2 linked regions of the Sinobacterium norvegicum genome follow. The protein of the gene in region 2 binds, or shares a complex with, the protein of the main gene of each other region. Links are inferred from orthologs where the notes say so. Each region holds a gene or a part of one and is shown on either strand. Other genes may lie near its edges. The genes, in order: ssb and sbcB.

The links.
Region 1: the proteins of sbcB (region 2) and ssb are in contact, whole or in part, in a crystal structure (PDB 3C94), measured with the Escherichia coli proteins. The link is inferred for Sinobacterium norvegicum from one-to-one orthologs.

What each region holds. Positions count from the first base shown.
Region 1 is NZ_CAKLPX010000006.1:37,913-53,312, forward strand. The notes cover bases 529-3,503. They hold ssb (single-stranded DNA-binding protein), read left to right. Parts: upstream 529-1,697; coding sequence 1,698-2,309; downstream 2,310-3,503. Other genes in these bases: L9P87_RS16940 (MFS transporter), read left to right, coding at 529-1,611; L9P87_RS16950 (sugar nucleotide-binding protein), read left to right, coding at 2,386-3,243; moaB (molybdenum cofactor biosynthesis protein B), read left to right, coding at 3,247-3,503. In the rest of the region: excinuclease ABC subunit UvrA, read right to left, coding at 1-101; more of L9P87_RS16940, read left to right, coding at 247-528; more of moaB, read left to right, coding at 3,504-3,777; L9P87_RS16960 (molybdopterin molybdotransferase MoeA), read left to right, coding at 3,774-4,985; fabB (beta-ketoacyl-ACP synthase I), read right to left, coding at 5,055-6,272; fabA (bifunctional 3-hydroxydecanoyl-ACP dehydratase/trans-2-decenoyl-ACP isomerase), read right to left, coding at 6,341-6,874; L9P87_RS16975 (mannose-1-phosphate guanylyltransferase/mannose-6-phosphate isomerase), read left to right, coding at 7,199-8,611; L9P87_RS16980 (phosphohexomutase domain-containing protein), read left to right, coding at 8,657-10,012; pgi (glucose-6-phosphate isomerase), read right to left, coding at 10,038-11,633; prsR (PEP-CTERM-box response regulator transcription factor), read right to left, coding at 11,746-13,137; XrtA/PEP-CTERM system histidine kinase PrsK, read right to left, coding at 13,149-15,203. UniProt on the Escherichia coli protein: Plays an important role in DNA replication, recombination and repair. Binds to ssDNA and to an array of partner proteins to recruit them to their sites of action during DNA metabolism. Acts as a sliding platform that migrates on DNA via reptation.
Region 2 is NZ_CAKLPX010000005.1:45,348-60,725, reverse strand. The notes cover bases 7,648-10,600. They hold sbcB (exodeoxyribonuclease I), read right to left. Parts: upstream 9,874-10,600; coding sequence 8,422-9,873; downstream 7,648-8,421. Other genes in these bases: L9P87_RS16565 (fumarate hydratase), read right to left, coding at 10,003-10,600; L9P87_RS16575 (NUDIX domain-containing protein), read right to left, coding at 7,772-8,422; thpR (RNA 2',3'-cyclic phosphodiesterase), read right to left, coding at 7,648-7,772. Also shown: ispH (4-hydroxy-3-methylbut-2-enyl diphosphate reductase), read right to left, coding at 1-652; fkpB (FKBP-type peptidyl-prolyl cis-trans isomerase), read right to left, coding at 682-1,116; lspA (signal peptidase II), read right to left, coding at 1,161-1,700; ileS (isoleucine--tRNA ligase), read right to left, coding at 1,704-4,502; ribF (bifunctional riboflavin kinase/FAD synthetase), read right to left, coding at 4,579-5,517; murein biosynthesis integral membrane protein MurJ, read right to left, coding at 5,616-7,127; more of thpR, read right to left, coding at 7,230-7,647; more of L9P87_RS16565, read right to left, coding at 10,601-11,517; L9P87_RS16560 (hypothetical protein), read left to right, coding at 11,816-12,583; L9P87_RS16555 (hypothetical protein), read right to left, coding at 12,667-13,509; sodB (superoxide dismutase [Fe]), read left to right, coding at 13,712-14,293; L9P87_RS16545 (nuclear transport factor 2 family protein), read right to left, coding at 14,375-14,884; L9P87_RS16540 (NAD-dependent epimerase/dehydratase family protein), read right to left, coding at 14,894-15,378. UniProt on the Escherichia coli protein: Degrades single-stranded DNA (ssDNA) in a highly processive manner.

The sequences.
Region 1 (15,400 bases), on a different replicon or contig from region 2:
CCGGAAAGTCCCGTAATAACAATGAGCTTGTTGCGCGGAATATCAACATCAATATTCTTTAGGTTATGAGTACGAGCGCCACGTACGACGATATTTTCCATTGCTATTCACCGCAGAAAAACAGAAAAGTATATAGTGCTGAGGCGTTTTTAGGTAGGGGTAGCGTGCAATGCAATCGTATTAATAATAATCGTTAGTTGCTATCATGGATGTTTTTATATTACCGAATTGATAGGAAGTCTGTCGTTGTCTGAACATCACATCTCCGCCAGCGAGAGCCGTTCCATATACGGCCTCGCCACGCTGTATTCTTTTCGAATGCTTGGGCTATTCATGGTTCTGCCGGTTTTGGCTTTGTATGCTGATGGCTTCACCGGGAGTACGCCAGCGTTGATTGGCTTGGCTCTTGGTGCCTATGGTATCAGCCAGGCGGTATTGCAAATTCCATTGGGTATGCTGTCCGACAAAATTGGCCGCAAAGCGGTGATTATTGGTGGCTTGTTAATTTTCGCCTTGGGCAGCTTGGTCGCTGCTGGGGCGGATAGTATCTGGGGTGTCATACTCGGCCGTTTTTTGCAGGGTTGTGGGGCTATTGCAAGCTCGGTATTGGCATTGATGACAGATTTAACCCGTGAGCAGCACCGCACCAGGGCCATGGCGACCATTGGCATGAGTATCGGGGTGTCGTTTATGGTGGCGGTAATTATTGGCCCTTTAATAGCCGGCAGCTATGGTGTCTCGGCTATATTCATTGTCACATCGCTGTTGGCCATCGCCGGCATTATGATTACGGTATGGCTTATACCGACACCGCTGAGTCAAGCCAGTGCGCAGCCGGATGTCGTCGCTGCACCGTCGTTGTTAAAAAAAGCGCTGATGGATGTTGAGCTGGTGCGTTTAAATACCGGTATCTTCACTCTTCACTTTATTTTAATGTCGACTTTTGTGGTTTTGCCGTTAATGTTGGGTGATGTTTTAAACCTTGGTGATAGCGAACATTGGAAGTTGTACCTGCCGCTGTTCTTTTTCTCATTTGTCGCCATGATTCCATTGATCATTATCGCTGAACGCGGTCAAAAGATGAAACCCGTGTTCGTGTTTGCGGTCGCTCAGTTATTATTGTCTCTGTTGGCCCTGGCATTCTTTGGTGGTCAATTTTGGGGGCTGATTATTGCTTGTTTTGCTTTCTTCATGGCGTTTAACCTGCTCGAGGCGACACTGCCTTCACTGATCAGTAAGCGGGCATTTGCCGGCGGTAAGGGAACGGCAATGGGAGTGTATTCAACCTCTCAGTTTCTCGGCGCCTTCTTGGGTGGCACGATGGGGGGGGTTGCCATTCAGTATTGGGGGGCATTCGGCGGCTTTACCTTATCGGCAGCCCTGGCCTTGGTATGGTTACTGGTGGCTGCAGGCATGCAGAAACCTAAACACTTGAAGGGCTTGGTGCTGCGTTATGGCGATAGCTTTGATAGCGCATCGATTGCTGGCAAACTCAGCAAGTTGGCCGGTGTTGTCGATGTAATGGTGATAAAAACTGACAGGCAGGCCTATTTGAAAATAGACGAGCAACTATTCGACGAGGAGAGCCTTACAGGCTTTCGCCAGCAGTAAATTTGCCACTCGTATCAGCTAGTCGCTGAGAGTATATTACGATATAGTTGATAGAATTTTCACATGCCATATTTAAGGAGAAGCTGATGGCTTCAAGAGGTGTTAACAAGGTTATATTGGTTGGTAACATAGGGCAGGACCCTGAGACCCGCTACACCGCTGCAGGGGCAGCCATTACCAATATTACGCTGGCAACCAGCGAGACTTGGAAAGATAAAAACACCGGTCAGCCACAGGAGCGAACAGAATGGCATCGCGTGGTGTTTTTCAATCGCCTTGGCGAGATTGCCGGTGAATATTTGCGCAAAGGTTCTAAGGTCTACGTTGAGGGCCAGTTACGCACCCGTAAATGGCAGGGTCAAGATGGACAGGATCGGTATACCACCGAGATAGTGGCCAATGAAATGCAGATGCTGGATAGCCGCAATGCAAATAATGGCGGCGACTCTCAGCATCAGGGCAGCCAGCAGAATTACCAGCAGCCCGCTGCAGCGCCAGCCCAGCGTCAGCCAACGCAGCAGCAACCGGCGCAACAACCTGCACAGCAGCCCGCCGCTGCGCCTCAGCAGGGTTACCAGCAGCCGGCGCAGCAGCCAGTGCAACAACAAGGCTATCAGCAGCCCGCTCAGCAACAATCTGCTCCGCAGCCTGCACAGACGTTTACTGACAACGCCTTTGATGATGACATTCCATTTTAAATAGTTAGGCAGTGATACTCTGAACCACCCTATAGCGGGTGGTTTTTTGTTTTAAGACAGTGGTCGAGGTGGTGTGATGAGAGTATTGGTGTTAGATAGTGACAGCCGTGTCGGTACCGAGGTTGTTGCCGCATTGTTGATGAAGGATTATCGCGTTGAGGGTATCACCCGAGAGCAGCTTGCTGATGCCGAATCGTTGCAGGCGATTGATCACCATACGATCAATATTGTGATTAACTGCTATATCCTGCAGAGCACTGAGCTCTCGTCTGAGGTGGGTGATAACGATATTGCTTTTGCCGCGGCGGTCGCTGAGCGTTGTCAGCAACAGTCAATTATCCTGTTGCATCTGTCGAGCTCGCAGGTGTTTTTAGAAAGGCACTCTGTCGAATACACCGAAGATGATGAACCGGCACCCAATATGGCCAGCGGCCGCGCCTTGTTAGCTGCAGAGCAGGCTATTATGGTCTGCGATAAACAGTTAACACTTCGTGTCGGTTGGGCCTTTAGTAATGGCAGTCATGGTCTGTTTGAAGACTTACTAATGCGTCTGGAGACTGGAGAGGAGTTGATTGTTCATGCTGGTGCAGAGGGCTGTCCTACGCCAGCTGTTGATGTTGCGCGGGTGGTGGTGGCCTGTGCTGAGCAATTAGTGGCCGGCGCAGGATGTTATGGGCTGTACCATTATTGCAGCTCCGACCCCACTAATAGTGAAGGCTTTGTCGAGGCTATTATTGCCACAGGCCAGCAATATGGTTATGTCGATCCAGAGAAAGTCAGCATTAAGCTGGTCGACAATGGCGAACTTTATGGGATTCCACCCCACCCAGTATTAAATTGCCACAAAATATTGAATCACTTTGGCATAAAACAACGTCCATGGCGCTCGGTTATGGCAAGCTTGCTAAAAGAACGTTACCAGGAAAGCGATTAGATTATGACGAATAAAAGTGTACAAGAAGAATTGAAGGTTGCCGTGTTAACGGTGTCAGACACACGCAATGAAGAAACAGACACCTCGGGTGGCTATTTGGTTGAGGCGGTTAAGCAGTCTGGTCATAACATCGTCGATAAGCAGATCGTAAAGGATGATATTTACGATATTCGAGCCGTGGTCTCTGGCTGGATTGCCTCAGATGTACAGGTGGTGATCTTAACCGGCGGCACAGGATTTACTGGGCGTGACTCGACCCCCGAGGCGGTGACGCCATTGTTTGATAAAACCATTGAGGGTTTTGGTGAAACCTTTAGAGCGATCTCGTACGCTGAGATTGGTAATTCGACGATACAATCGCGGGCGGTTGCAGGTCTGGCCAAGCATACGGTCATTTTTTGTTTGCCCGGCTCTACCGGCGCCTGTCGTACCGGCTGGGAAGGGATTATCAAAGATCAGATCGACAGTCGTCACCGACCCTGCAATTTTACCGGTGTGCTAAAGCCTAATGGCATTATGGGGCATGCCCAGTGAGCCCGTCATGGACCAAAATTGACGATGCGATAGCGCAGTTGCTGGCTGATGCCCGCTTGGTTGTTGAAAGCGAGAGTGTTGATTTGCTGTCCTCATTGGGCAGGGTGCTGGCCGCCGATGTCATGGCAAAGGTTTCTGTGCCTCCGTTTGATAACAGTGCGATGGACGGCTACGCGGTTCGGATTGAAGACATGCAGGACGGCAATGGGCTGCCTGTTACTCAGCGCATCGCCGCCGGATCGGTGGGTTCTCCTTTGCTTGTCGGTGAGGCAGCGAGGATTTTCACCGGTGCCCCAGTGCCCGAAGGTGCTGATGCCATTTTAATGCAAGAAAATGCAGAGTTTGATGGCAGTCTGCTGAAAACACAGTCGGTGCCTAAGCGACATCAAAATATTCGCCGGGCCGGTCAAGATATTGTCATCGGTGATATTGTCTTTGCCGCGGGTCATCGTATTCAGCCACAGGATTTGGGTGTGCTGGCTTCTGTCGGTGTCGCCACCTTGTCGGTGCGGCGTCGGCTTAAGGTGGCCGTGCTATCCACCGGTGACGAATTGCGTGAGCCGGGCGATACGCTCAATCCTGGTGAGATTTTCAATTCTAATCGTTACACGCTCAATGGTTTGTTGCAGCAGTTTGATATCGATATAGTTGACTTGGGAATTTGTCGGGATACTGCTGAGCACACAGAAGAGTTGCTGCGTTCAGCTGCCCAGCAGGCCGATGTCATTGTCAGCAGTGGCGGTGTGTCGGTGGGTGAGGAGGATCATGTTAAGGCCGTGGTTGAGCAACTCGGTGAACTCAAACTGTGGAAGTTGGCGATCAAGCCGGGCAAGCCTCTGGCCTACGGTAAAGTTTTGGGAGTGCCGTTCTTAGGCTTGCCAGGCAACCCTGCTGCGGTATTTGTAACCTTTGGTTTAATCGTCAAACCCTATTTGTTGCGTATGTTAGGTGTTGATGATGTCACGCCGCTAATCGTTCAGCTGCCTGCCGCTTTCAATATTACAAAAGAAGGGCGTAGACAGGAATATCAGCGGGCAAAAGTGGTGGCTAAAAATGGCAAGAGCGGTGTTGAGATTTATGCTAATCAGAGCTCTGGAGTATTGTCATCAGCATCGTGGGCAAATTGCTTGGCTGTGATACCAGCGGGCAAGACAATCGCCCAAGGTGACTTGGTGGATGTGATGTTGCTCGATAACCTGATGGGTTGACCGAATGGTTTTTGGAGGCATAAAAAAGGCTGCAACTGCAGCCTTTTTTATGTCTCGAACAGGGACCGATTAATCTTGGTAGCGCTGGAACACAAGCGATGCGTTGGTGCCACCGAAGCCGAAGCTATTGGACATCACACGTTCAAGCTTAACGCCATCTTGGCGCTCGGTAACGATCGGCATGCCCTGGGCTTCATCGTCCAGTTGAGAGACGTTGGCCGAGGCTGTGATGAAATCGTTCTCTTGCATGATGAGACTGTATATTGATTCCTGCACGCCGGCGGCGCCTAAAGAGTGCCCCGACAGAGACTTGGTCGAGCTAATCTGAGGGATGTCGCTGCCGAAGGCCTGCTTCATTGCGCGCAGCTCTGGGATATCGCCGGCGGGGGTGCTGGTACCGTGGGCATTGATGTAATCGATAGAGCCTTCGACAGTGCTTAATGCTTGTTGCATACAGCGTACCGCGCCTTCACCCGATGGCGCGACCATGTCGTAGCCATCAGAGGTGGCGCCATAGCCAACAACTTCGGCATAAATCTTAGCGCCGCGGGCCTTGGCGTGCTCGAGTTCTTCCAGTACCAGCATACCGCCGCCACCAGCAATGACAAAACCGTCGCGGTCTGCATCGTAGGCTCGTGAGGCCTCCGTCGGTGTTTCATTACGCTTTGAGGACAGGGCCCCCATAGCATCAAACAGAGAACTCATGGTCCAGTGCAGCTCTTCAGCACCGCCGGCAAAGACAATATCTTGCTTGTTAAGTTGTATTTGTTCCATCGCGTTGCCAATACAGTGTGCGCTGGTAGAACAGGCGGAAGAGATCGAGTAGTTCACGCCTTTTATTTTGAAGGGGGTTGCCAGACAGGCTGACACAGTCGACCCCATGGTCTGAGTAACACGATAAGGGCCGACACGCTTGATACCCTTGGCGCGTAGGATGTCTGCAGCTTCCGTTTGGCTGGCGGCAGAGGCGCCACCTGAACCCGCGATAATGCCGGTGCGGATATTGGAAACCTGGTCATCGCTTAGGCTAGAGTCATCGATTGCCTGTTGCATAGCAATGTAGGCATAGGCTGCCGCATCACCCATAAAGCGGAGTTGTTTGCGATCGATATGCTCTTTAAAGTCGATAACTGGTGTGCCGCTGACGTGGCTGCGAAAGCCTAAATCTTTGTATTCTTCATTGAAAGAAATACCAGAGCGGCCTTCAAAAAGAGATTCTTTGACCTCTTCCTTATTGTTGCCAAGACAAGAAACTATACCAAGTCCTGTAACTACAACCCTTCTCATAACTGCCTCTTAGCTGTTTAGCTGTATCAATTTTGAAACGAATACGGAATTAAGTTATCCGTAAAAAATTAAAAGTTCTCAGTGGTTGAAAACAATCCAACACGCAAGTCTTTTGCGCTGTAGATAACCTCACCATCAACGGAAACGGTGCCATCGGCTATGCCCATAATTAATTTACGCTCAATGACTCTTTTCAGCGTCAAGGTGTAGGTCACCTTACCAGCGGTAGGCAGAACCTGACCGGTAAACTTTAACTCGCCGACGCCGAGAGCGCGGCCCTGGCCTTTATTACCCTTCCAACCGAGGAAAAAGCCGACCAATTGCCACAGTGCATCTAGCCCTAGGCAGCCGGGCATGACTGGGTCGCCAGGAAAGTGGCATTCGAAGAACCAGAGGTCGGGGTTAATGTCGAGCTCGGCAACAATTTCGCCCTTGCCATTAGCGCCACCGTCGACCGTAATGCTGGTAATGCGATCGACCATTAACATATTATCGACGGGTAATTGTGCGTTACCGGGGCCAAACAGGCGACCGTGACCACATTCTATTAGGTCTTCTTTGGTAAAGCTGTTGATATGAGTTAATCCGGTCTTTTCAGTCATCGTCGGTATCGGTCTCTTGGTCAGGTGCTTAATGGGTAATAGTTATTGTGGAAATTGCACTCGCTAAGCCAACCATTGTAACGGTTTACGGTGGGCTGTCTAGTCGCGTAAGGGTGAACTTAAGCAAACGAAACAGGGCTGTACAACACGATTTTAGGGACTTCGCGGAAATTGCTCTGCATATCGTGCATGTTCTAATTGTCTCGCTGATGTTTTAGCGAAGTAGTCAATGGGTTACAATCCTATTATTTTTATAAAAACTGCCAATTAACCAATGTTTTTTGCTGTAGACATATAACTTTTTATTTTTTTAGAGGGAATTTTATGATTCATCCGATTCTGCTTTGTGGGGGTGTGGGGAGTAGGCTTTGGCCTGTATCGAGGGGCTTGTTTCCCAAGCAATATATTAATTTGGTCGACCCCGATGAATCGATGTTGCAGCAGACTATCTCACGCTTGGCGGGTCTGGAATTGGCGCCGCCGATAGTCGTTTGTAATGACGAGCATCGCTTTTTGGTGGCAGAACAGTTGCGTCAGTTAGGCATCGATGATGCGACGATTTTGCTGGAGCCCATGGGGCGAAACACCGGCCCTGCTGTTGCCTTGGCGGCCTATGCCGCGCAGTTGAAGGACGATACGGCGACGCTGTTAGTCCTGCCTGCCGACCATGTGATCGAGCAACATCATTCTTTTCAGGCTGTGGTAGCGCAGGCCGCTGCCGTTGCTGAGCAAGATAAGTTGGTGACTTTTGGCATTGTGGCTTCTGGGCCAGAGACCGGCTATGGCTATATTGAGCGTGGTGAAAAACTGGATGAGACGTCTTTTGCTGTGGCTCGCTTTGTCGAAAAGCCGAACCTTGCCACTGCGACAGAATATTTGGCCACAGGTAACTATGACTGGAATAGCGGGATGTTTGTCTTCAAGGCGAACACATTTTTAGCCGAGTTAAACCATTGTGCGCCTCAGATGGCCGCGTCAACCAAACTGGCCTTTGATAACCGTGGTGGAGATATGGATTTTATCCGTATTCATGCTGAAGACTTTGCCGCCTGCCCCAGTGACTCGATAGATTATGCGGTTATGGAAAAGACCGACAATGCTGTCGTCATTCCGTTAGATGCAGGCTGGAGTGATGTTGGGGCGTGGAACTCTCTGTGGGAGGTCAGTGAGCAGGATGATAATGCCAATGTTTGCCGCGGTGATGTGATGACCCATAATGTCAGTAACAGCTATATCCGAAGCGACCAGCGTCTTGTGGCCGCGGTAGGTGTCAGCGATATTGTGGTAGTGGAAACCGCCGATGCCGTATTGGTTGCAGATAAAAACCAGGTGCAGGATGTTAAGCACATTGTCAACCAGCTTAAGGCTGATGGTCGGGATGAGACCCATGCTCACACCAAGGTGTATCGCCCTTGGGGAAGCTATGAATCCATCGCCAATGACAGGCGCTTTCAGGTAAAGCGGATTGTTGTCACCCCGGGGCAGACTCTGTCTTTGCAGATGCATCACCACCGTGCCGAACACTGGGTTGTGGTCAGTGGCAGTGCGCTGGTTGAGTGCGACGGTAAAGAATTTTTATTGGCTGAAGATCAGTCGACTTATATACCGCTCGGGCATAAACATCGACTGTCTAACCCCGGCGTAATTCCGCTGGAATTGATAGAGGTGCAGAGTGGTAGCTACCTCGGCGAAGACGATATTGTTCGCTTTGAAGACGTTTATGGCCGCTCGGAGTAAGGCGGTAACCAAACACCTGATTTAATAATGGAAATTTAGATTGTTATGAGTAACGCGATTAAATGTTTTAAGGCCTATGATGTTCGTGGTCGTATCCCGGATGAGTTAAACGATGATATCGCCTACCGTATTGGGCGGGGTTATGCCAAGGTATTGCAGCCAAAGAAGGTTATCGTCGGCTATGATATTCGTCTCACCAGTGTTGCCATCTCAACGGCTGTAATCAATGGCTTGCGAGATGAGGGGGTCGATGTCTATTGTATCGGCCTGTGTGGTACCGAAGAAGTTTATTTTGCCACGTCTCATGAGAAGATGGACGGTGGTATTGCAGTGACGGCCAGTCATAACCCGAAAGATTACAACGGCATGAAGTTTGTCCGTGAAGAGTCGAAACCTATCAGCGGCGATACCGGGCTATTTGATATTCAGGCAGCTGCCGAGCGCAATGAGTTTAGCGATGCACCGGTGCGCGGCCAATTGATAGAAATCGATACCCGCCCAGCCTACGTGCAACACCTGCTGACCTATGTTAGTGGCGATACGATGAAACCGCTGAAACTGGTGGCAACAGCGGGTAATGGCGGCGCCAGTATCGCCCTTGATGCCATTGAGCCTGAGTTGCCAATAGAGTTTATTAAGGTGCATCATCAGCCGGACGGCAATTTCCCCAATGGTGTCCCTAACCCGCTGTTGGAAGAAAATCGCAGGCCGACTGCTGAAGCCGTGGTGGCTAACAAGGCTGACTTTGGCATTGCCTGGGATGGTGATTTTGACCGTTGCTTCTTCTTCGATGAGACGGGGGCGTTTATTGAGGGCTATTATGTCGTCGGCTTGTTAGCTGAGGCCTATCTGCAGAAAAATCCGGGTGAGTCGGTTGTGCATGACCCTCGCCTGACATGGAATACCGTTGATATTGTCGAGACGAATAAGGGGGTGGCAATCGAGTGTAAAACAGGCCACGCTTTCATTAAAGAGCGGATGCGCAAAGAGAATGCCATCTATGGTGGCGAGATGAGCGCCCACCATTACTTCCGTGAATTTGCCTACTGCGACAGCGGCATGATTCCCTGGTTGTTGGTGGCTCAATTGGTCAGCGACAGCGGTAAGACTTTATCACAGCTGGTGGCGGAGCGTGTTGCTGCCTATCCCTGTAGCGGTGAGATCAATAGCACGGTTAAAGATGCCAAGGCCTTGATTGAGCAAATAGAAACGATATATGCCGGCGATGCGGTGTCTGTTGAGCATACCGATGGGCTAAGTGTTGCCTACAGCGATTGGCGCTTTAATGTACGCATGTCTAATACTGAGCCGGTATTGCGTTTAAATGTTGAAAGTCGTGGCAGCGTTAGCTTGATGAAAGAAAAAACAGCAGATTTGCTGGCCATTATCGAGGCGCAATAGATAGGGCATTCGGCGGCGCCGATATTTAGCGCCGCTGGTTCTTTTGTTGATATCTTTTGATCATTGCCAGGGTGGAGCCGTCTAGGTCGGCCAGTGCTTCCGGTTTTCCCTGAATTGCCTCATCGACTTGCTGGCCAATTCTCTTGCCGAGTTCCACGCCCCACTGATCGAAGGGGTTGATATCCCAAAACACACTGCAGACAAATGTTTTGTGTTCGTAGAGCGCTAGAATTTCACCCAGCGTAAAGGCATCGAGCTGGTCGAAGCTGATAATGGTGCTGGGCATATTGCCGTGCATGACTTTATGTGGGGCCAGGGTGCTGATGTCTTTCTCGTTATAGCCATCGAGGCGCATCCGATACTCAGCATCGGCTAAGCTTTGCCCCGTCATTAATACTCGGCTTTGAGCCAGGCAATTAGCAACGAGTTTCTGATGAGCGATTGGGCAGTTATCACCGGCTGATAGCGGGAGTAGGAAGTCTACGGTGACGGTCTGTGTGCCCTGGTGAAGCAACTGATGATAAGAGTGTTGACCATCTGTGCCGGCGGTGCCCCAAACAATCGGATTGGTGTCAGACAGCACGGGGCTGCCATCACGCCTGACCGATTTGCCATTACTTTCCATACATAATTGCTGCAAATAACTCGGCAGCTTTCTGAGGGCATAACAATAGGGAATGACCGCATGGCTGCGGGCGCCCATAAAGTTGCCATACCAGATCTCAAGCACGGCGAGAATGGTCGGCAAATTTTCTGTGAAAGGGGCTTGTTGAAAGTGCTGATCCATGACATGAGCACCGGCAAGCAGTTGTTGAAAGGCCTGTTTGCCAGCGCAGAGCATGGTGGATAAGCCGATGCATGACCACAGCGAGTAGCGCCCGCCAACCCAGTCCCACATGGGTAAAATGCAATCGGTGGCAACGCCAAAATCGACCGCCTTGTTGTGGTTGCTGGTAATGGCAATAAAGTGTTGGTCGCTGCCTGTGCCGACTGATGACGAGGCCAGCCAGCGCTGAGCATGCCGGGCATTGGTCAGTGTTTCTTCGGTGGCAAAGGACTTCGATGCCACGATGAAAAGTGTGGTTTCGGGCGATAGCTTGGCGAGGGTTTTGTTAATCTCGGCGCTGTCGAGATTGGAGATGAAGTAAGCGTTGATACCGGCCTGCTTATTCTTCAGGACGTCGGCAGCAAGTCTTGGCCCTAAATCTGAGCCACCAATACCAATATTAACAACATCGGTAAAGCGCTGACCGCTGGCTCCCGTTTTATTGGCCGATAAGATGTCGTCGCAGAGCTGGTAGCAAGAGGCCAAGGTTTGCTCGATGAGCGGATCCGCGGGCACGTCTCTAAGGCGGGTGTGGTGAGCCGCACGCTGCTCAGTATTGTTAATCAGCTCACCGCTAAACAGGCGCTGAATCCATGAGTGAAGATCGAGCGTATCGAATTGCTGCTGAAAGGCTGACAGTACATTATTAGAGATTAAGTTTTTTGAGTAATCGATCGATAGGCTTTGGCTACGCGCACTGAATGCTTCTGCGCGCATAGAGTCTTTGTCAAACAGCTCGGAGATGGTTTGTTGTTTAAGTTCGTCGCTGAGCCGGGATAAATCTGTGGGTTTCATAATGCCTAACAGTCGATTGTAGTTGCGGCGGTATAGCGCTTATTTATAGGCGTTTTCTAGTCACTATGCGCCATGACGCTTACATGCAGGTCTCATGACGCATAGTGTCCGGCTACAGGTCAGCTGTCGAAACGGTTCGCATCGGGGAGTCGGGGATTTGAATCTCATACTTTTTCACCAGGTCATACAGCGTCGGCCGAGTGATACCCAATAGCTTCGCGGCGGCGGAAATATTGCCGGCGGTGATATAGAGGGCCTTGTTGATCGCTTGTTGCTCTGCTTCGTAGCGTACCTTGCGCAGGTTGATGCTCAAGTCTTTGGCTGATTCTAGGCAGAGGTCGGCAGCGGATATTTTCTTGCCCTCGCACATAATAACGGCGCGACGTATTTTGTTTTCCATCTCGCGAATATTGCCAGGCCAATTGTAGCTCTCAATAGCGGCCGTAGCTTCGCTATTAAAGCCGGCAATACCTCGATTTTGCTGTTCGTTAAACTGCTGTAACAAGTGCCTGGCCAATAGGATTTTATCACCATTACGCACACGGAGAGGGGGGATGTTAATCACCATTTCGCTGATGCGGTAATAGAGGTCTTCACGGAAGTCACCATCGGCAACCATGGTTTCAAGGTCTTTGTTGGTGGCGCAGACAACACGCACGTCGACAGCAATTGTCTCGCGACCCCCGACGCGCTCAATTTCGCGCTCTTGCAAAAAACGCAGCAATTTGGCCTGCAGTGGCAGTGGCATATCGCCGATTTCGTCGAGGAATAGGGTACCGTTGTGGGCAGTTTCAACCTTGCCGGGGGTGGTTTTGTTGGCACCGGTAAAGGCGCCTCGTTCGTGGCCAAATAATTCGCTCTCCATCAGCGCCTCGGGAACGGCGGCGCAGTTAATAGCAATAAAGCGATGCTCGTTTCGAGGGCTGGAGTGGTGGATGGCCTTGGCCAGCACCTCCTTACCAGTGCCGCTCTCGCCAAGCAGCAGACTGGTAATATTGGTGGGGGCAATTTTCTCGATGGTTTGGCAGATACGCAGCATTGCTGGGTCGGAGGCAATCAGGCCGTTAAGATTACTGTGTGATTGTGATTGTAGACGGCGGTTTTGCTCTTCCAGGTTGTAGATGTGAAATGCGCGATTAACAATCAGATCCAAGGCCTCTGTGTTGACCGGCTTTTCATAAAAGTCATAGGCTCCAAGATCGACGGCGCGGAGTGCGTTCTCGCGTTCATGATGGCCGGTAACAACAATAATTTTCGTGTTGGGGGCAAGGGCGAGAGTCTCTCTTACCGTTGCAAAACCTTCTTCGACGCCCTCGTCATCGGGCGGTAGTCCAAGATCTTGGACGACAACGGCAGGCTCCTCTTTGCGAATGGCGGCGATGGCTGATTGGCGATCGTTGGCCAGTACGACATGATAAGCATCGAAGTGCCAGCGCAACTGGCTCTGTAATCCAATGTCATCCTCTACAATCAGTAATGTTGGCTTGTTATTGATTTTATTCATTTTCTGACTTCCTAGTAATCGCTGGTCTCTAATAGTGGGACGGCGATGTTAAATACGCTGCCTTTGTGCAGTTCGCTGCTGACGCTGAGTTCGCCTTGTAGGCTGTGAATATATTCTCTGGCTTGGAACACGCCTATGCCCATGCCTTTTCCTGATTTAGTGGTTTCAAACGGCTTAAAGAGTCGTTGACGGATGAAGGTCTCGCTCATGCCGCAGCCATTATCGGTGATGGCGATAGAGGCTCTATCGTTGTCGGTGCTAAGGTGGATGTTGATCTCACCGTTGTTAGGTGTCGCCTCCTGCGCGTTTTTAATCAGATGGGTTAAGACCATGGTAAAGGTGTCGATATCGGCATTGACTTCGAGAGTCTTTTCGCCGGCAAATGAAAATTGCGGCTGTGGGTAATCGAAGCGACATTTCTTAATTGCCTGTTGAATGACTTTTTCGAGTGGAATGGTCTGGTTGATACTGCGGCTTTGGCTTTGTAATTTGGTTAGCAGGCTGCTCATTCGGTTGACTGAGTTGTCGATGGTATTGATGGCATCCTCGAAAAATTCGGGGTTGTTTTTGTGTTTGGCGGCATTTTGAACTACCAGCGCTTGTTGGGCGATCAGGTTTTTCAAGTCGTGCATGATGAAGGCGGTCAATTTGTTGTAGGTGTCAAACTGGCGCGACTGAGAAAGCTGCTCTGAGGCTTCATGGCGGGCTAAATAGGAGGCGATTTGACGTCCCACCGTTTTCAATAAATCGAGATCCTCCCAGCTCAGTGGCTGTATCTTATTGGGCGGTTTTTGCAGACACATAAAGCCCAGTAGATCATTTTCATTGAGCAGCGCTAGCACGATCCACAGATCTTTGATTTCTCTGGCCCAGCCTGGCAACAACAGGTTCTCGGGGTATTTTGTGCTCTGTGGCCCTATGGCTTCAAACACCCACTCTTTGTCACGCAGAGCATGGATGAACGGTGAGTCAACAGTTTGGATGGCAGCTTCCGGCAGTGGGCAGCGACTCTCGCAGCTGGGGATGTAGAGCTGGTGTTGGCGCTGCCACAAGGCGCCTCCAGGGCAGCCAAAGATATTAGCCACGGCTTTGATGGTGCGCTTTTGCAGATTATCTTGATCCACTGGCTGGGATAAGATTTGAATCAAGTTGAGCCACTCGTTACGGTAATCATATTTGTGGCTGAAGAAATGTTTGTTGATCAGCACCACGATGTAGGCACGGAATTGGCCGAGTGAGAATAATACGGCAACCGATAAAATGGTGGTGAAGGTGAGAACCTGTTGTAGTGCGCCGCCCCATGAACCACCATAAATCTGCATGTAAAAGCCAACGCCGGCCATGACAAACAACAGAATGCCGGCACTGGTAAGGCTGGTGGTATAGAACACAATCTTGCGTGAGAGGGTAAGCTGGGGGGTGTGTTTCTGTTTCAGTGTGAACAGAAAAAACATACCGACAATGGCATAAATCCAGCCCCTGGCAAGCCAGCTATCGAGGGGGATGGCTTGAAATATCAGCGCCTGGGTATAGAGGTAAAGTTCATAGGCGAGCAGTGCAGCAAGCCCCCAGGAGAAGAACTTGATCGAATGCTTGTGGGCGTTGTTAATATTCTTGTAGAACTGCTCAATCAGGATAAGACTGATGATTGGCAGGATAATGTTGCACCAAATAACGGTCTCAGTAGCGTATATTTGTGTGTCGGTATTGTTCATGCCGTAACTGATAATGGCGAAAATCACAGTGGCGGAATATACCACGGCGACCAGTCGGCGCAGAAACATAGGCAGTGCTTGCTGGGTTGTGTGTTTGGCTGTGTCAAACAGCGTCAGCAACCAAATGCCATAGAAAGCTAAATCGACAATCAGCAGTACGCTACCGGGTATGTCGTAGTGACTATAAAACAGTGCTGACAGGCATCGAACCATGGTAATAACGCAGGCGGCAACGAGCATGGTTGGGTAGTATTTTTGTCGTTGCAGCAAGACGCTTAACGGCACAAGCAGGGCGAATGCAAGTGCGCCGGAGGTATAGCTGATAGCTCCGATAGTGCTGCCGATATACATGTTTTTTTTCTTTTTAATAAATGAGTAAGATCTAGCCTGATTATTATATTTTGACTGGCTAGTGAAGATTTACTCTCTTATTTTGTTAACAGAGTGTCAACGATATGGACGCATTTTTTAAAGGCTGGTGCTGATTCGGGGGGAAGTGTTACCGATGACTACATTAGGCGAGTAAATATGCCGGAAACTGTCGACTT
Region 2 (15,378 bases):
CCAAATCGCACTCGCGGGCCAGCGTCTTTATTGCGTCTTGCCGGTTCTGAGTGGCATAGCAGATATCGTCGGTACGTGGCGCTGCCAAGCTAGGAAAACGCTGCAACAGGGTTTCTACCACCTTGGCGGTATCGTCCATTGACAGCGTTGTTTGGGTAACATAGCTCAAGCTATCGGGATTATTGACCGATAACGCCATGGCCTGCTCTGGATCTTCCACCAGATAGATGGCACCACCATTGCTGTCATCAAACTGCCCCATGGTACCAATCACCTCGGGGTGGCCGCGGTGACCAATGAGAATACACTCATTGCCCTGACGACTGGCGCGCACCACCTGCATATGCACCTTGCTGACCAGCGGGCAGGTGGCATCAAACACCTTCAAACCGCGACGATCGGCTTCCATTCGCACTGATTTTGCAACACCGTGGGCGCTGAAAATAACAATACAGTCGTCCGGCACCTCATCGAGCTCTTCGACGAAGATGGCCCCACGATCACGTAGGTTATCTACAACAAATTTATTATGTACGACCTCATGGCGGACATAAATTGGTGCGCCGAACATGTCCAGGGCACGGTTAACAATCTCAATAGCGCGGTCAACTCCGGCACAGAAACCACGGGGGTTGGCCAATTTAATCTTCATGACGGCCACCAAGGAGCAGAGAGTAAATATTAAGCAACGTCGACTATTTCCACATCGAAGGTAATCGTTTTACCGGCCAATGGGTGATTGAAATCGACCTCAACCACCTCATCGGTAATCCGCTTGACCACGCCGGGCAATTCAGACTGACTGGCATCGGCAAAGCTCAACATCAGGCCCAGCTCCAATTCCATATCCTTAAATTGCTCGCGCGGAAAGGTTTGCACATTGTTGGGGTTGGGTTGACCAAAAGCCCCCTCTGGGGTCACCTCGGCGCTGTGCTTATCACCGGCTTTGAGGCCCACCAAAGCCGCCTCGAAGCCTGACAACAGGGTGCCATCGCCCATGGTAAAGCTGCCGGGATGCCCGCGTTCAAGCGTCGAGTCGATAACATTGCCATCGGGCAGAGTAAGTGTGAAATGAAGAGTCACCTTCGAATCTTTTGCAATCAATACTGCTGACATAACCAAACCTCTATTTTAGCTGCGACCGAATGGGCAGCAAACACTTATGCTGTTGCCTCGTCACTGTGACGAAAGCTATCGATAATCAACATCGCTGCACCGACACAAATACCGCTGTCGGCAATATTAAACGCAGGGAAATAACGCCCGCCATAGTGCACCGAGATAAAGTCGACGACATAACCCAGCATGGCTCGGTCGATCAGATTGCCAATCGCGCCACCCAGAATCAATGCCAAACTACAGGCCAGCCACGTTTGCTGAGCGGGTAATCTGAATAACCATACAGCAATAACGACGCTGACGATGGCGGCGATGGCGGTAAAAAACCAACGCTGCCAGCCACCGGCATCACTGAGAAAGCTAAAGGCAGCACCCTCGTTGTGGGCCAGCATCAAATTGAACCAAGAGGTAATCTCAACCGGACGTAAATAGGCCAGCTCGGTGCTGGCTAAAAACTTACTGTACTGGTCGAGAATAATCACTATTGCCGCCAGGGCAAACCAAAACCACTTCATTGATGCATGCTCTGCTGTATTATTATTCGCCGCGCCAACAATGCTGGCGCGACCATCAAATCTCAACGCTTAAGCAAAACTTCGCGTTTCGCCCTCACCTTCGATGTTATCAACACAGCGAGTACACAGCGTCTCATGCGCTGCTACCGTGCCGACGGTGTCACTGTGGTGCCAGCAGCGCTCACACTTTTCGGCCTCACTGGCCACAACACTCAGTTTCAGGCCTTCGATATCCGTCGCCACCGAGCTGTCATCGGCCTCAGCAAGACTGCGTACGGTTGCCTTCGAGGTGATTAAGACAAACCGGAGTTCATCACCCAGGGTTTCGAGTAAGGGCTGGAAGGTATCGTCGCAGTACAGAGTAACCTCTGCCTTCAGTGAGCCACCCACTTCCTTACGACGCTGCTCCAACTCTTTGTTGACGGCGATCTTGACCTGTTTCACCTGCGCCCAATAATCACGACCCAGCGCGTCATTATCCGACATCGGAATCAAGCCCTGATACCACTCTTCCAAGAACACGGACTCACCACGTTCGCCTGGAATAAACGGCCAAATCTCCTCGGCGGTAAAACTACAAATAGGCGCCAACCACCGTACTAATGCCTCGGTAATCAGATAAAGCGCAGTCTGACACGAGCGACGCGCCAGGCTGTTTTCGCCGGTGGTGTACTGGCGATCCTTGATGATGTCGAGATAGAAACCACCCATGTCGACGGCACAGAAGTTATGGATCTTCTGATAAATCATGTGGAACTGATAGTTATCAAAGGCTTCGATCAGCTCTTGCTGTAATTCGTGGGCACGATCCACCGCCCAGCGATCGAGGGCAATCATCTGATCGGCCTCAACCTGGTTTACCGCCGGGTCAAAGCCCTCTAGGTTCGATAACAGGAAGCGAGAGGTGTTACGAATACGACGATAGGAGTCGGCGGTACGCTTGAAGATCTCATCACTGGCGCGCATTTCACTGCGATAATCGGTCGCCGCCACCCATAGGCGCAAGATATCGGCACCGAGGCTGTTGGTCACCTGCTGAGGCGGAATAACATTACCCAGCGACTTCGACATCTTCTGGCCTTTCTCGTCGACCACAAAACCGTGGGTCATACAGGTCTTGTATGGCGCGCTGCCGTTGATTGCAGTGGCGGTCAACAGTGATGATTGGAACCAGCCGCGGTGTTGGTCAGAGCCCTCAAGATAGAGATCAGCGGGATAGGTCAGTTCCTTGTTCTTGCTCAGTGTCGCCGCATGGGTGACACCGGAATCAAACCAAACATCGAGGGTATCAACCACCTTATCGTAATCCCCAGCCTCATCGCCTAACAGCGTCTCAGGCTCGAGATCGAACCAGGCATCGATGCCACGTTGCTCGATCAACTGGGCAACCTCTTCGATCAACCGAGGTGTTTCAGGGTGTAGCTCAGCGGTTTGCTTGTTGATAAACAAGGCAATGGGCACACCCCAGGTGCGCTGGCGGGAAATACACCAGTCTGGGCGGTCATTAATCATGCTGTCGATACGTGCCCGGCCCCACTCGGGCAACCACTCGGTCTTTTCTACCTCAGCTAATGCCTGATCGAGCAGACCATTCTGACGCATACCAACAAACCACTGCGGTGTGGCGCGGAAGATAATCGGGCTCTTATGACGCCAGCAATGTGGATAACTGTGTTCGAACTTGCTGTGTGACAACAACTTACCGCGGCCTTCCAGCTCTTCGATAACACTGCTGTTAGCCTTAAACACGTGCTGGCCGGCAAAGATCTCGGTGTCCGGTAGATAAACACCGTTGGCGCCAACGGGGTTATAAACCTCGATGCCGTTTTGCTGACAGACCACGAAATCTTCCTGGCCGTGTGCCGGTGCTGTATGGACGCAGCCGGTACCTGCATCGGTGGTGACGTGATCACCAAGTAATACAGGCACCTGCTTGTCATAGAACGGGTGCTGCAATAATTGCTTTGCAAGAACGCCGCCCTTGGCGCGCCCCACAATGTCTGTGCTGTCGAAGCCACAGCGCGAAGCGACAGACTCAACCAGGGCTTCGGCCAAGACTAAGTAGCGGTCATCGGCCTTAACCAATGCATAGTCAACCTCACCACCCAGGCTGACCGCTAGGTTGGCTGGCAGAGTCCAAGGTGTGGTCGTCCAGATAACAATTTCGATATCGGCACTGATATCGCTGCCAAAGGCCCTGGCAACCGCCGCTTGATCAACAGCGGTAAAAGCCACGTCGATAGAAGGCGAGACCTTGTCTTTATACTCAACTTCGGCCTCAGCCAGAGCAGAGGTACAGTCAAGGCACCAGTGTACTGGCTTGAAGCCTTTACTCAGGTGGCCGTTGGTGGCGATCTTACCTAACGAGCGAACAATATCCGCCTCGAAATTGAAGTCCATGGTGAGGTATGGCTTCTCCCAATCCCCCAAGACGCCAAGTCGCTTAAAATCTGTGCGCTGGCCATCGACCTGCTTGGCGGCATATTCGCGGCACTTCTGACGGAAGGTGGCGGCATCAACTTTGACGCCGGCCTTGCCGACTTTTTTCTCGACGTTAAGCTCTATTGGCAAACCATGACAGTCCCAACCAGGCACATAAGGTGCGTCATAGCCGCTCAGTGTCTTAGACTTGATGATAATGTCTTTGAGTATCTTATTAACCGCGTGGCCAATGTGAATATTGCCGTTGGCGTACGGAGGGCCATCGTGCAAAATAAACTGTTCACGACCGGCCATACGCTGACGAATTTTTTGATAGAGCTGGGTAGATTGCCACTGCTCTAACATTTTAGGTTCGCGGTTAGCCAAGCTTGCCTTCATCGGAAACTTGGTTTGTGGCAGATTCAGTGTCGCTTTATATTCACTCATCGATATTCACACTTTGCTGATACTAATTAACGTAAAATCTAACGGCGGATTATCCCGCCGCTATACCTGTTGCAGTTTAAGACTGCAAACCAAAATACTGACGGCCGACGTCGATATCGGCCTTGATGTTCTTTTCTAATTCGGCCAGAGAATCAAATTTCTTCTCTTCACGAATCTTCTTGCGGAAGACAACGCTGATCATCTTGCCGTATAAGTTGCCACTGAAGTCCAATAAATGGGCCTCCAAAATAGCCTTAATACCGTCATCGACGGTTGGTCTGGTGCCAACATTCACCACTGCCGGCACTGGCCCGTCGGCAACACCAAGTACCTCGGCGGCATAAACACCGGAAAGCGGCGCCCGCAACCGATGCAACTGCAAATTAGCCGTCGGAGCACCGAGGGTACGCCCCAACTGCCGACCATAAACAACCTTACCTGTAATCGAAAACGGTCGACCATATAACTCATCAACCAGGGCAAAATCACTGTCGGCAAGGGCTTGTCTGATGCGGGTACTGCTGACACGCTCATCCTGCACCTGCAAGGTCGATGTATTCACCACCTCATAACCGTAGACCTCACCCGCTGCTTTGAGCACCTCAAAATCGCCCTCACGATCATGACCAAAACGTAAATCGTCACCGACGACCAGGTATTGAATACCCAGGCCATCGACAAATACCTGTTTGATAAAGTCCTGCGCCGACATCAGCCTAAAGCTGTCGTTAAAACTGATTCGCAGCACAAAATCCACCCCCAGCTGACTCAGGGCTTGGAATTTTTCACGGAAGCTCATCAGCCGTGATGGCGCCTCTAACGGGGCAAAATACTCGCGCGGCAAGGGTTCGAAAACCACAACGACCGTCGGTAAACCAAGTTCTTTGCCTTTATCCAATAATTGCCTAAGCACCGCCTGATGACCATGGTGAACGCCATCGAAAGCGCCTATTGTCGCCACGCAACCGCGGTGGCGGGGACGCAAATTATGAAGACCGCGAATTAATTCCATCATCAGGCTCGTATTCAATAAGGGGCGGAATTATACCCCACTAAGCGCGCCGCCTCTATAGCTAGCATTGAACTCGCTGACCACACAGACAAAAGCGCCGATTAGGCCGCTCGGTAATGGCGTACTTTCGCCCCTGACAGCGCCAATACCACAAGGTAGACCGCCGCTCCCAAGGCACAGAGCAGCAACACAGAGCCAGCTCTCTGGTACCAAGCCAGAGTCGCCATATCACCGATAACAGGCAACAATGCGTAGAGCGCCACTGCCATTGCGATACTGGCAGCGACGCTGCGCATAACACTATGCCAAAAGAGGCTGCTCCACTGATAGACCTGATCAGCTAATAACCCACGCCACAGCCACATCACATTGAGCATAGCCGCCACTGACGTCGCCAGCGCCAAGCCGACGTGTCCTATCTGCCAGTAATAATACAGCGGCGCAACAAAAAGGATGTTAAGCACCATATTGGCGACCATGGCCTTGATACCAATTTTCACCGGCGTCTTGGTGTCCTTGCGGGCGTAATAGCCTGGCGCCAGCACCTTGATCAACATAAACGCCGACAACCCCAACGCATAGGCACGAAGACTATAACTCGACATCGTCACATCGTCGGCGGTTAAGGCGCCGTATTGAAACAGGGCAATCAAGATCGGTTCGGCCAGCACCATTAAGGCTGCCGTGGCTGGCAGGGCAATAAACAGCACGGTACGGGTTGCCCAACTCAGCGTATTGGCAAAGGCCTGCTGGCCTTTATCGGCATGGATACGTGACAGCGAGGGCAAAATCACCGTTGCCACAGCGATACCAAACACCCCCAACGGCAACTCAGTAAGTCGGTCGGAGTAATACAACCAGGAGACACTCCCCGTTGGCAATAACGAGGCCAGCACCGTATCGAGCAATAAATTGATCTGACTGACAGAGACTCCGAACAATGCCGGAATCATCAGCGTCATGATTTGGCGAACGCCCTCGTCCTTGGTGTCCCATATGGGCCGAGGCAACAGCTTTAAGCGCAACAGAAACGGCAGCTGAAATAATAGCTGTACCAAACCCGCCACCAACACTCCCCAGGCCAGGGCAAAAGCCGGCTGTTCCATCGAGGGAGCATAGAAGATGGCTGCTGCGATTAACGACAGATTCAACAGTACTGGGGTAATCGCTGGCACCGCAAAGCGGCCGTAACTGTTAAGAATAGAGCCGGCAAGGCCGGTCATCGAGATGAGAAACAAATACGGAAAGGTGATACGAATGAGTTCAACCGTTAGCTGATACTTCTGCTCGTCGACGGTAAAACCGGGGGCAAAAACGGCGGCGATCACCGGTGCCGCAAAAATACCCACCGCCGTCAGCACCAGTAAGATACCGCCGAGCACACCGCTGACTCGATCAATCAGCGCCCTGACGGCGCTGTGACCATGTTGGGTTTGATACTCTGACAACACCGGTACAAAGGCCTGGGAAAAAGCACCCTCGGCAAAGAGTCTGCGTAAAAAATTGGGAATTTTAAAAGCGACAAAAAAAGCATCTGCGCCGTTGCCAGCACCAATAAACAGAGCAAAACAGACATCCCGGGCCAGGCCTAATACGCGCGATAGCATGGTCATCACGCCAACCACGGCGCTCGAACGCAGCAATCCGCTGTTTTTCGCCACGGTCTTCTTTTCTACCTGCTGATCACTCAAGCCCTGTTCCTTTAATAAACGGTTTCACACCGATAGATAACTAAAATGCAGCGGCTCATAGTTGATATGGCAACCACCGTCAGGCAGATTAACATGTTCGCTGCGATAGAGTACAAGCTGGCTCACACCAAGAGAAAAACCATCGAGGTACTCATCGGGCAACGGCAAGTCACCGGCCCTGCCACGCAGCAGGGTGATATGAGGCCTGAAAGCTCGCCCGTCATTGCATTCAGCGATGAGACCGGAGGCCGTTAATAACGCTGTCAGTTGCTGGCGTAATCCCATCAATGGGTCACAGGACAGCGGTTCAAACGCCAGAATTTTTGGTGTGAACGCCGCCAGACTGTTGGCGTCAAAGTCGATATTGAAACAGCACTCACTTTCTAACCGTTTCATTATTTCGATAACCGGCTCGGCACTGTGCTGCTCGCCTAAAAAGGCCAATGTAAGATGCAGCTGGTGCTGCGGTATCCAGCGTCCAACCGCCTCGTCGCCGTACTGCTGATGTGCCTGCAGCAACTGAGCAGCCAAATCGGGCCGCAGTGGAATGGCAATAAATAGCCGCATCAACCCCAGGCCTGCTGTAGTCGCTCGGCATTCAGCTGCAGCCATTGCAGGGCAATAATAGTGCTGGCGTTATTTAATCGGCCCTGGGCCAACAGCGTCATTGCCTGCTGACGCGGGACTATGTGTAGCCGAATATCTTCATTCTCACTGTCCAAGCCGTGCAGACCACCCATAGAGGCGGCATCGATACGGCCACAGAATAATTCGATGTACTCGCTACAGGCACCGGGGCTGGGGAAGTAGCCGGCGATATGCTCTACCGCTAACACCTCGGCACCGGCCTCCTCTTCTGACTCACGGCAGGCGACATCCTGCGCTGTCTCGCCGGGTTCGATAATACCGGCGACGATTTCCAACAGCCAGGGTGTTGATGGCTCACCGCTGGGCAGCGTTGCCGCCAGCGCACCGACACGAAACTGCTCGACCAAGGCAACGCTGTCACTCTGCGGGTCAAACAGTAATATCGCCGCGGCATTGCCCCGCTCAAACAGTTCACGATCAAAGCTGTCACTCCAACCGCCGGCAAATAGTCGGTGCCTGATGCGATGACTGACGAAATCAAAAAAGCCTGAGTGCAGTGTTTCGCTACCCACTATTTCTGCATCGCCGCAGCCCAGCTGGCCAATCAGTTCGGTGTTATCCACAGCCATTAACCCCCCCCTATAACGTTGGCATATTCATACAGCGCCTGCAGAATTTTCATCTCGGCCTCATTTTCGTTACCGCTGGCCAGCTGTTCTATCGACAGCATATAGTCATCGAAGGTATAGGAGCCACCGCCGTTGGGGTCCATCAGCCGCATCTCTCTGAACTCCTGCCACTGCTGATGCTCGGGCATGGTCAGTGTCTGTGGATAGTTTCGGGCACGAAAACGCAGCAGCATTTCCTGCAATCGTGGGTCATCGAAACTAAAACGCGCCTCGGCCAGCGCGATGGCCGGCATCGACCGAATCTGGCGCATGGTGTTCTTGTCATCGCTGCTAAAAAAGCCACCGCTGTACAACATGAAATCTGGGTCCGTCACGGCAGCGAACTCTCTGGGCTGGCTGTAAACAGACAACAGCTTGGCCTTGATGGCCGCAATATCCAGCGAGCGTAAAAGCTTAAAGTTCTGCCGGTAGGCGTTAATATCGTGGCCGAGTCGCTCAGCCATTGCCGCATCCTCGGTAAACATCTTCGCTGGGCCAATCATCGGGCTCTTATTCAAATGAATACTCTTCAACGCCGGCCGCTCTATCCCTGCCGGCAAATCCCGCGCGGGGGTATACAGCCACTGCTGAATCTCCTCGGCGGACATATCCATCAGCAATTGCGGGTGTTGCAATAGGTCGAAGCAGACCACCTCGTTTTTATTACTCGGGTGAGTCATCAGCGGCACAACCAAAGAGATATTGCCACGCAAACCGCCAAACATCCCCGAGACATTAAACAGCGGCGTCAATGTATTGACGTCGACCAGCTTGGCAACCTCGTGCTTATTACGCAGTTTAAAGGCGTAGTCGAACAGCTTGGGCTGCTTGTCTTTGATGAGTTTGGCCATGGCAATGGTGGCATAGACATCGCTTAACGCATCGTGGGCATTCTCATGGCTGATACCATTGGCGGCGGTTAACTCCTCCAGACGAAAACTGGCCAGGCCATCTTCTTTGCTGGGCCAAACAATACCCTCAGGGCGCAGCGCATAGGTCATTCTCACCACGTCGATCAGATCCCAGCGACTGTTGCCGTTTTGGTATTCACGACTATAGGCGTCGATGAAATTTCGATAGAAGCTGTGCCGGGTGACCTCATCGTCAAAACGAATACTGTTATAGCCGACACTGCAGGTATTGGGCACCGACATTTCAGCCTCGATCAAACCCATAAATTCAGACTCACAAGCGCCCTTGGCCAAACAGAGCTGCGGCGTCACTCCGGTAATCAAACAAGCCTCTGGGCTGGGCAAAAAGTCATCGGCCGGCTTGCAGTACCACATCATCGGCTTGCCAATAATATTTAAGTCCATGTCGGTACGAATAGCGGCAAACTGGCTGGGACGGTCCTTGGCGGGATTGATGCCAAAGGTCTCGTAGTCGTGCCAAAGAAAGGTGGGGGTACTCATAAATTACCGCTTCCATTGCTTAGAAGAAGAATTGCCAGATAAAAAAACAAAAAAGCCGCAGTGACTATATCACAGCGGCCTCTTTTGCGATGACGAATAAAACAGAAGTTTTACTCGTTAAACACCTGCTTACTTCACTTCTAAGATCTGCTCTTCAATCTTTTGCTTCCAGATTCTTGGGCCAGATTCGTGCGCATTATCGCCGCGGCTATCGACGGCGACAGTCACTGGCATATCGACCACATCGAATTCGTAAATGGCTTCCATTCCCAGCTCGGGGAAACCGACAACCTCGGCATGTTTCACCGCCTTCGATACCAGGTAGGCTGCACCGCCGACGGCCATCAGATAGCTCGACTTGTTGTCTTTGATCGCCTCGATAGCCGTTGGGCCACGCTCAGCCTTACCAATCATGCCCATCAAGCCGGTCTGTTCGATAATTTGACGGGTGAACTTGTCCATCCGCGTTGCCGTTGTTGGGCCAGCGGGGCCAACAGCCTCGTCACGCACCGGGTCGACGGGGCCGACGTAGTAGATAAAGCGGCCTTTAAGGTCGACCGGCAACTCTTCGCCGTTATCGAGCATCTCGACCATTTTCTTGTGGGCGGCATCGCGGCCAGTTAGCATCTTACCGTTAAGCAGCAAGGTATCGCCGCTGTTCCAGCTTTCCATTTCCGCCTGGGTAATATCCTGCAGATTGACGCGCTTGGCATCGCCACCTTCGCGGCTGATCTCAGGCCACTCGTCGAGGCTGGGTGGGGTTTGCAAAGCAGCGCCCGAGCCGTCTAAAACAAAGTGCGCGTGGCGAGTCGCGGCACAGTTAGGAATCATACACACCGGCAGTGAGGCAGCGTGAGTCGGCGCGTCCATGATTTTAATGTCGAGCACTGTGGTTAGGCCGCCCAAGCCCTGAGCACCGATGCCCAACTGGTTGACCGCATCCATGATTTCAAGACGCAGCTCTTCCACACGGTTTTGCGGGCCACGCTCACGCAACTCATGAATATCGATAGGGTCCATCAGCGACTCTTTCGCCATGACCGCGGCTTTCTCTGCGGTACCGCCAATGCCTATGCCCAACATACCCGGTGGACACCAGCCAGCTCCCATGGTCGGCACGGTCTTCTTCACCCAATCGACGATGGAGTCCGATGGGTTCAACATCACCATCTTAGACTTGTTCTCGGAGCCGCCACCCTTGGCCGCCACCTGAATATCAACGGTATTACCCTCGACAATCTCGTAGTGAATAACCGCTGGCGTGTTGTCCTTGGTATTTTTACGCGCGCCGGCCGGGTCGGCCAGAATAGAGGCGCGCAGAACGTTATCCGGGTGCGTATAGGCGCGACGAACACCCTCGTTAATCATATCGGTAACAGACAGTGTCGAATCCCACTGCACATCCATACCGACCTTACAGAAAACGGTGACAATACCGGTGTCCTGACAAATCGGGCGCTTGCCCTCGGCACACATGCGCGAATTGATCAGAATTTGAGCCATCGCATCCTTGGCCGCTGGCGACTCTTCGCGCAGATAAGCCTCGTGCACACCCTGAATAAAATCGAGTGGATGGTAATAAGAGATGTACTGCAGCGCATCTGCGACGCTGTCGATCAAGTCATCTTGACGAATAATAGTCATGCGAAGAACTCCTTAGCCAGAACCATAACAGTGTCTACTCACTGCTAATTATTATCAATTACCCCCCGCCAGGACACCTCAAACAGGACGATCACATACACGGGAAGAACTTTTGCGCGGCATTGTACACCAATATCGTCAGCTCGGCTGCATTCGTCAGCGCTTAACAAACACATTGGCACGACAACGAAAAGTTCATTGTGCGCATATCAGCTATGCTCAAAAAGCATTGGTCGGCTATATTAAGCTTACTTAATATGAAGTTAAGCTATTTATACCCAACTACCCGAGGTTATCCATGACAGCCCACCCCCGTCGCATCGCCGCCGTATTGGCCACCGCCGCCACCTTGCTGACCACCCATGCCAGTGCCAGCGACTGGTCTTACCAGGCCGAAATCTATCTACAGGGTACCAATATCAAGGGTGATACCACCATCGGACTCCCTTTCAATAACCGCACTACTGAAGTAGACCTCGACAGCGGTGATATTTTCAGTAACCTCGACATGGGCGGCATGTTTCGCTTCGAGGCGCTGAATAACAGTACCAACTGGGGTGTGATGGTCGACTATGCGTTTATGGATTTGGGGCCTGATGCATCCGGACCCTTAGGGGAGGATATTGATGCCAGTATTCGCCAGGGTGTATTAGAGGCGCTGGCCTTCAAACGTTTCCAGCTAGAGGGCAGCAGCATCGATTACTTCGGCGGTATTCGCTGGTGGGATAATGATATCGACCTCAAATTCAATGGCCCAGCTAATACCAAGATTAGCGTCGAAGAGGACTGGGTCGATGCCGTGGTCGGTGCCCGCTGGTTGAAACCGTTAAATGAGCGCTGGACGTTGATGGCCAAGGGCGACGTCGGAGGCTTTGGTCTGTCATCGAATTTCACCTCCAATCTAGCCGTCGGTGCCCACTACAAGATGACCGACAGCCTCAGCCTCGATTTACAATACAAGGCGGTTTACGTGGACTATGAGACTGGCAGCCAAGGCGAATCCGGTTATTTTGCCTACGACACCTGGACCCACGGCCCCATTATTGGCCTGATCTATAATTTCTAACTCCGCCACTGAAAGCAACGCAATAAAAAGCCGAGGCTATTAACCTCGGCTTTTTTGTCTCTGCCTGTAGCGCTCATTCAGCACTATCCGCCTGTTTTTTGCTCCAGTGCAGCCAAGCGCTGATTGACCTGCTTGCGATAGCCATTGAACGAGGCCACCCATTCATCGTGATCTTTCAATCGCTTATCAACAGAGGCATTAGTGCTCTTCAGCTTGTTATCGGCATCCACCAACTGACGCATCTGTTGCTGCTGCTCATCGAGGGCCTGCTGCAACGAATCGACAGCCAAACTCACGGCCAACGATTGATCGGCAACATTATTAAGCTTGGCCTGATTCTGATTAGCCGTATCGACAGTCTTCTTCAGGTTGGCCAGCTTGGTTTTTAACTCACCCTGCAGCGTCTTAACTTGCTTCGCCTGGGTGCTCAATTGACCACTGCTTGCCTTGCTTGTCTTCACCAAACTGTTGCGAGCCGCCCACAGTTTGTCGATTTCTTTAAAGTTAACATCGAGCTGCTTGCCCATTTCACTGATCTTTATGCGCATCATATCGGTGGACTCGCTCATCGATTCATCGGTCGATAACAGCTTGTTTTCCAATGACACCAAACGCGCATCCGCCTGGTTTAAATCTTTAATCGTCAATTGAATTTGCTGATAGAGAAAAACCGCCCCCGCGCTGCTCAATAAAGCCAGCAATAGCGCCAAAATGGCCGCCGTCATCCAAAAGCCACCGCCGGATTCGCCGCTGGCCGCCACGGTTTGTTGGGGCCGTGAAGGCGCTGCAGTCTTTGTCGATGCCGCTGTTTTTGCCTGAGCAGGCTTTCGCGCTCTTACCTTCGCCGCGGCAGTGACTCTTACATCATCACTGTCTGGCACCATGCTGGGTATATCGAGTAAGTCGTCATTTTCCTTCTTCGGCATTGCGATTCCTTAAACCTTCAATAAAGCTAATATACCCGCCAAATTACCAGTATTCAGCGCTCAACGCCATATTGTTCGTCAGCCAACCTCGATGAATCGTCAAAACTAACGATTGATTAAAAAACGTACCATTGGCAGCCTGCTAAACTTCTGCTAGCTTATTCACTGTCTGGCGAAACCACATAATTAAGGATGAATACTCATGGCTTTTGAACTACCGGCTCTACCCTATGCAATCGATGCACTTCAGCCCTATATCTCTCAAGAGACCCTGGAGTATCATTACGGTAAACACCACAACACCTATGTGCAGAAACTCAATGGTTTGGTGCCCGGCACTGAGTTTGAGGGCAAAAGCCTGGAAGACGTCGTCAAAACTGCCAGCGGCGGGGTTTTTAACAATGCCGCGCAAATATGGAACCACACCTTTTACTGGAACAGCCTCAGCCCCAATGGCGGCGGCGAGCCGGCAGGCGCCGTGGCTGACGCCATCAATGCCAGCTTTGGCTCCTTTACTGAGTTTAAAGAGGCGTTTACCAACTCCGCCATCAACAACTTTGGCTCCAGCTGGACCTGGCTGGTCAAAAACAGCGATGGCAGCCTGGCCATCGTCAATACCAGCAATGCTGCAACCCCATTAACCGACAGCAGTGTCACCCCGGTATTAACCCTCGATTTATGGGAACATGCCTATTACATCGATTACCGTAACGCCCGCCCTAATTATATCGAAGCCTTCTGGGCCCTGGTCAACTGGGATTTTGTCAACGCCAACATGGGCTGATCGCTAACCGGCAGACAATAAAAAAACCGAGCACTTGGCTCGGTTTTTTTATTTTTGCAAGGACGCTCTCACCACTGACGATTAAACAGCTGGCTGTAATTGTGGGTTACCGGCAAAAACAACCTGGGCGACACCGTCGCTTAATTGGCTGGCCACCGTCGAGTCGACGCTGAAGTGGCTCTTGGCAATATACCATTGACCATCAATACGTCGATAACCATCACGGTAACAGCCACCCAATTGCGTCAGGCTGTTTTCCTGGGTATTCACCAGGTAGTAGAACAAGCCCCACTCGGCCTCGGCGGTATCCTCATCGATTATTGTAATCTGCGGGTTCTGCGCATGGTGCATCTCGACCATATAATCGTGATTACCCACCTGATCAAACAGTGCCACCAGCTGATCGCGATGACTGAAACGCCCCACAGCCCCGTAATCGATATCGACACTCTGCTCGACAAAACAGTCCCGGATTTGCTCAACCTGTTTCTGATCGCAGGCCGCCAAATACCTGGCCTTTAGCTGCTTAATCGCCTCAATGGCTTCGAGCTTGGCAATGCGCTGCTCTAACGATGATGGTTGCGCTGACATAAAACGGCCCTAACGGTATTCTGCTTTTAAAAGGTCTGGCGCCAGCTGACGAATCATACTCAGCACGCCCTGCTTCCAGTCTACCCGAGTCTCGCCGAGTAAACTGTGCATTTTAGTGGTATCGATGGCCAGCGTGCCAAAGGCCGTTGCCGACTCATTGAATGTCGGCTCGAAGCCTGTCAGCTCTGTCAGGTATTCACACCACTGTTCAATAGATGTCGAGTCGCTGCCGCCAAAATTAACCGTCACAGCCTCAACACTGGCGGCGTCAAACAGTGCCGGGATTTTCTCGATATAGTCGCAGCTGTGTAGCAGGTTATAGGCGTTAGGGCGATCAGGGTGTACATCGATAGCCATGCCCTGCTGCATCATTAGCAGGTGGAAGAAGGGCCAGCCACCGTTGTCGCCATAGGGCACACTCAAACGAGCAATAATCACCGGCACATTAAATTCTTTGGCGGCAAAGCGGGCAACGGATTCGGCGGCAATCTTAC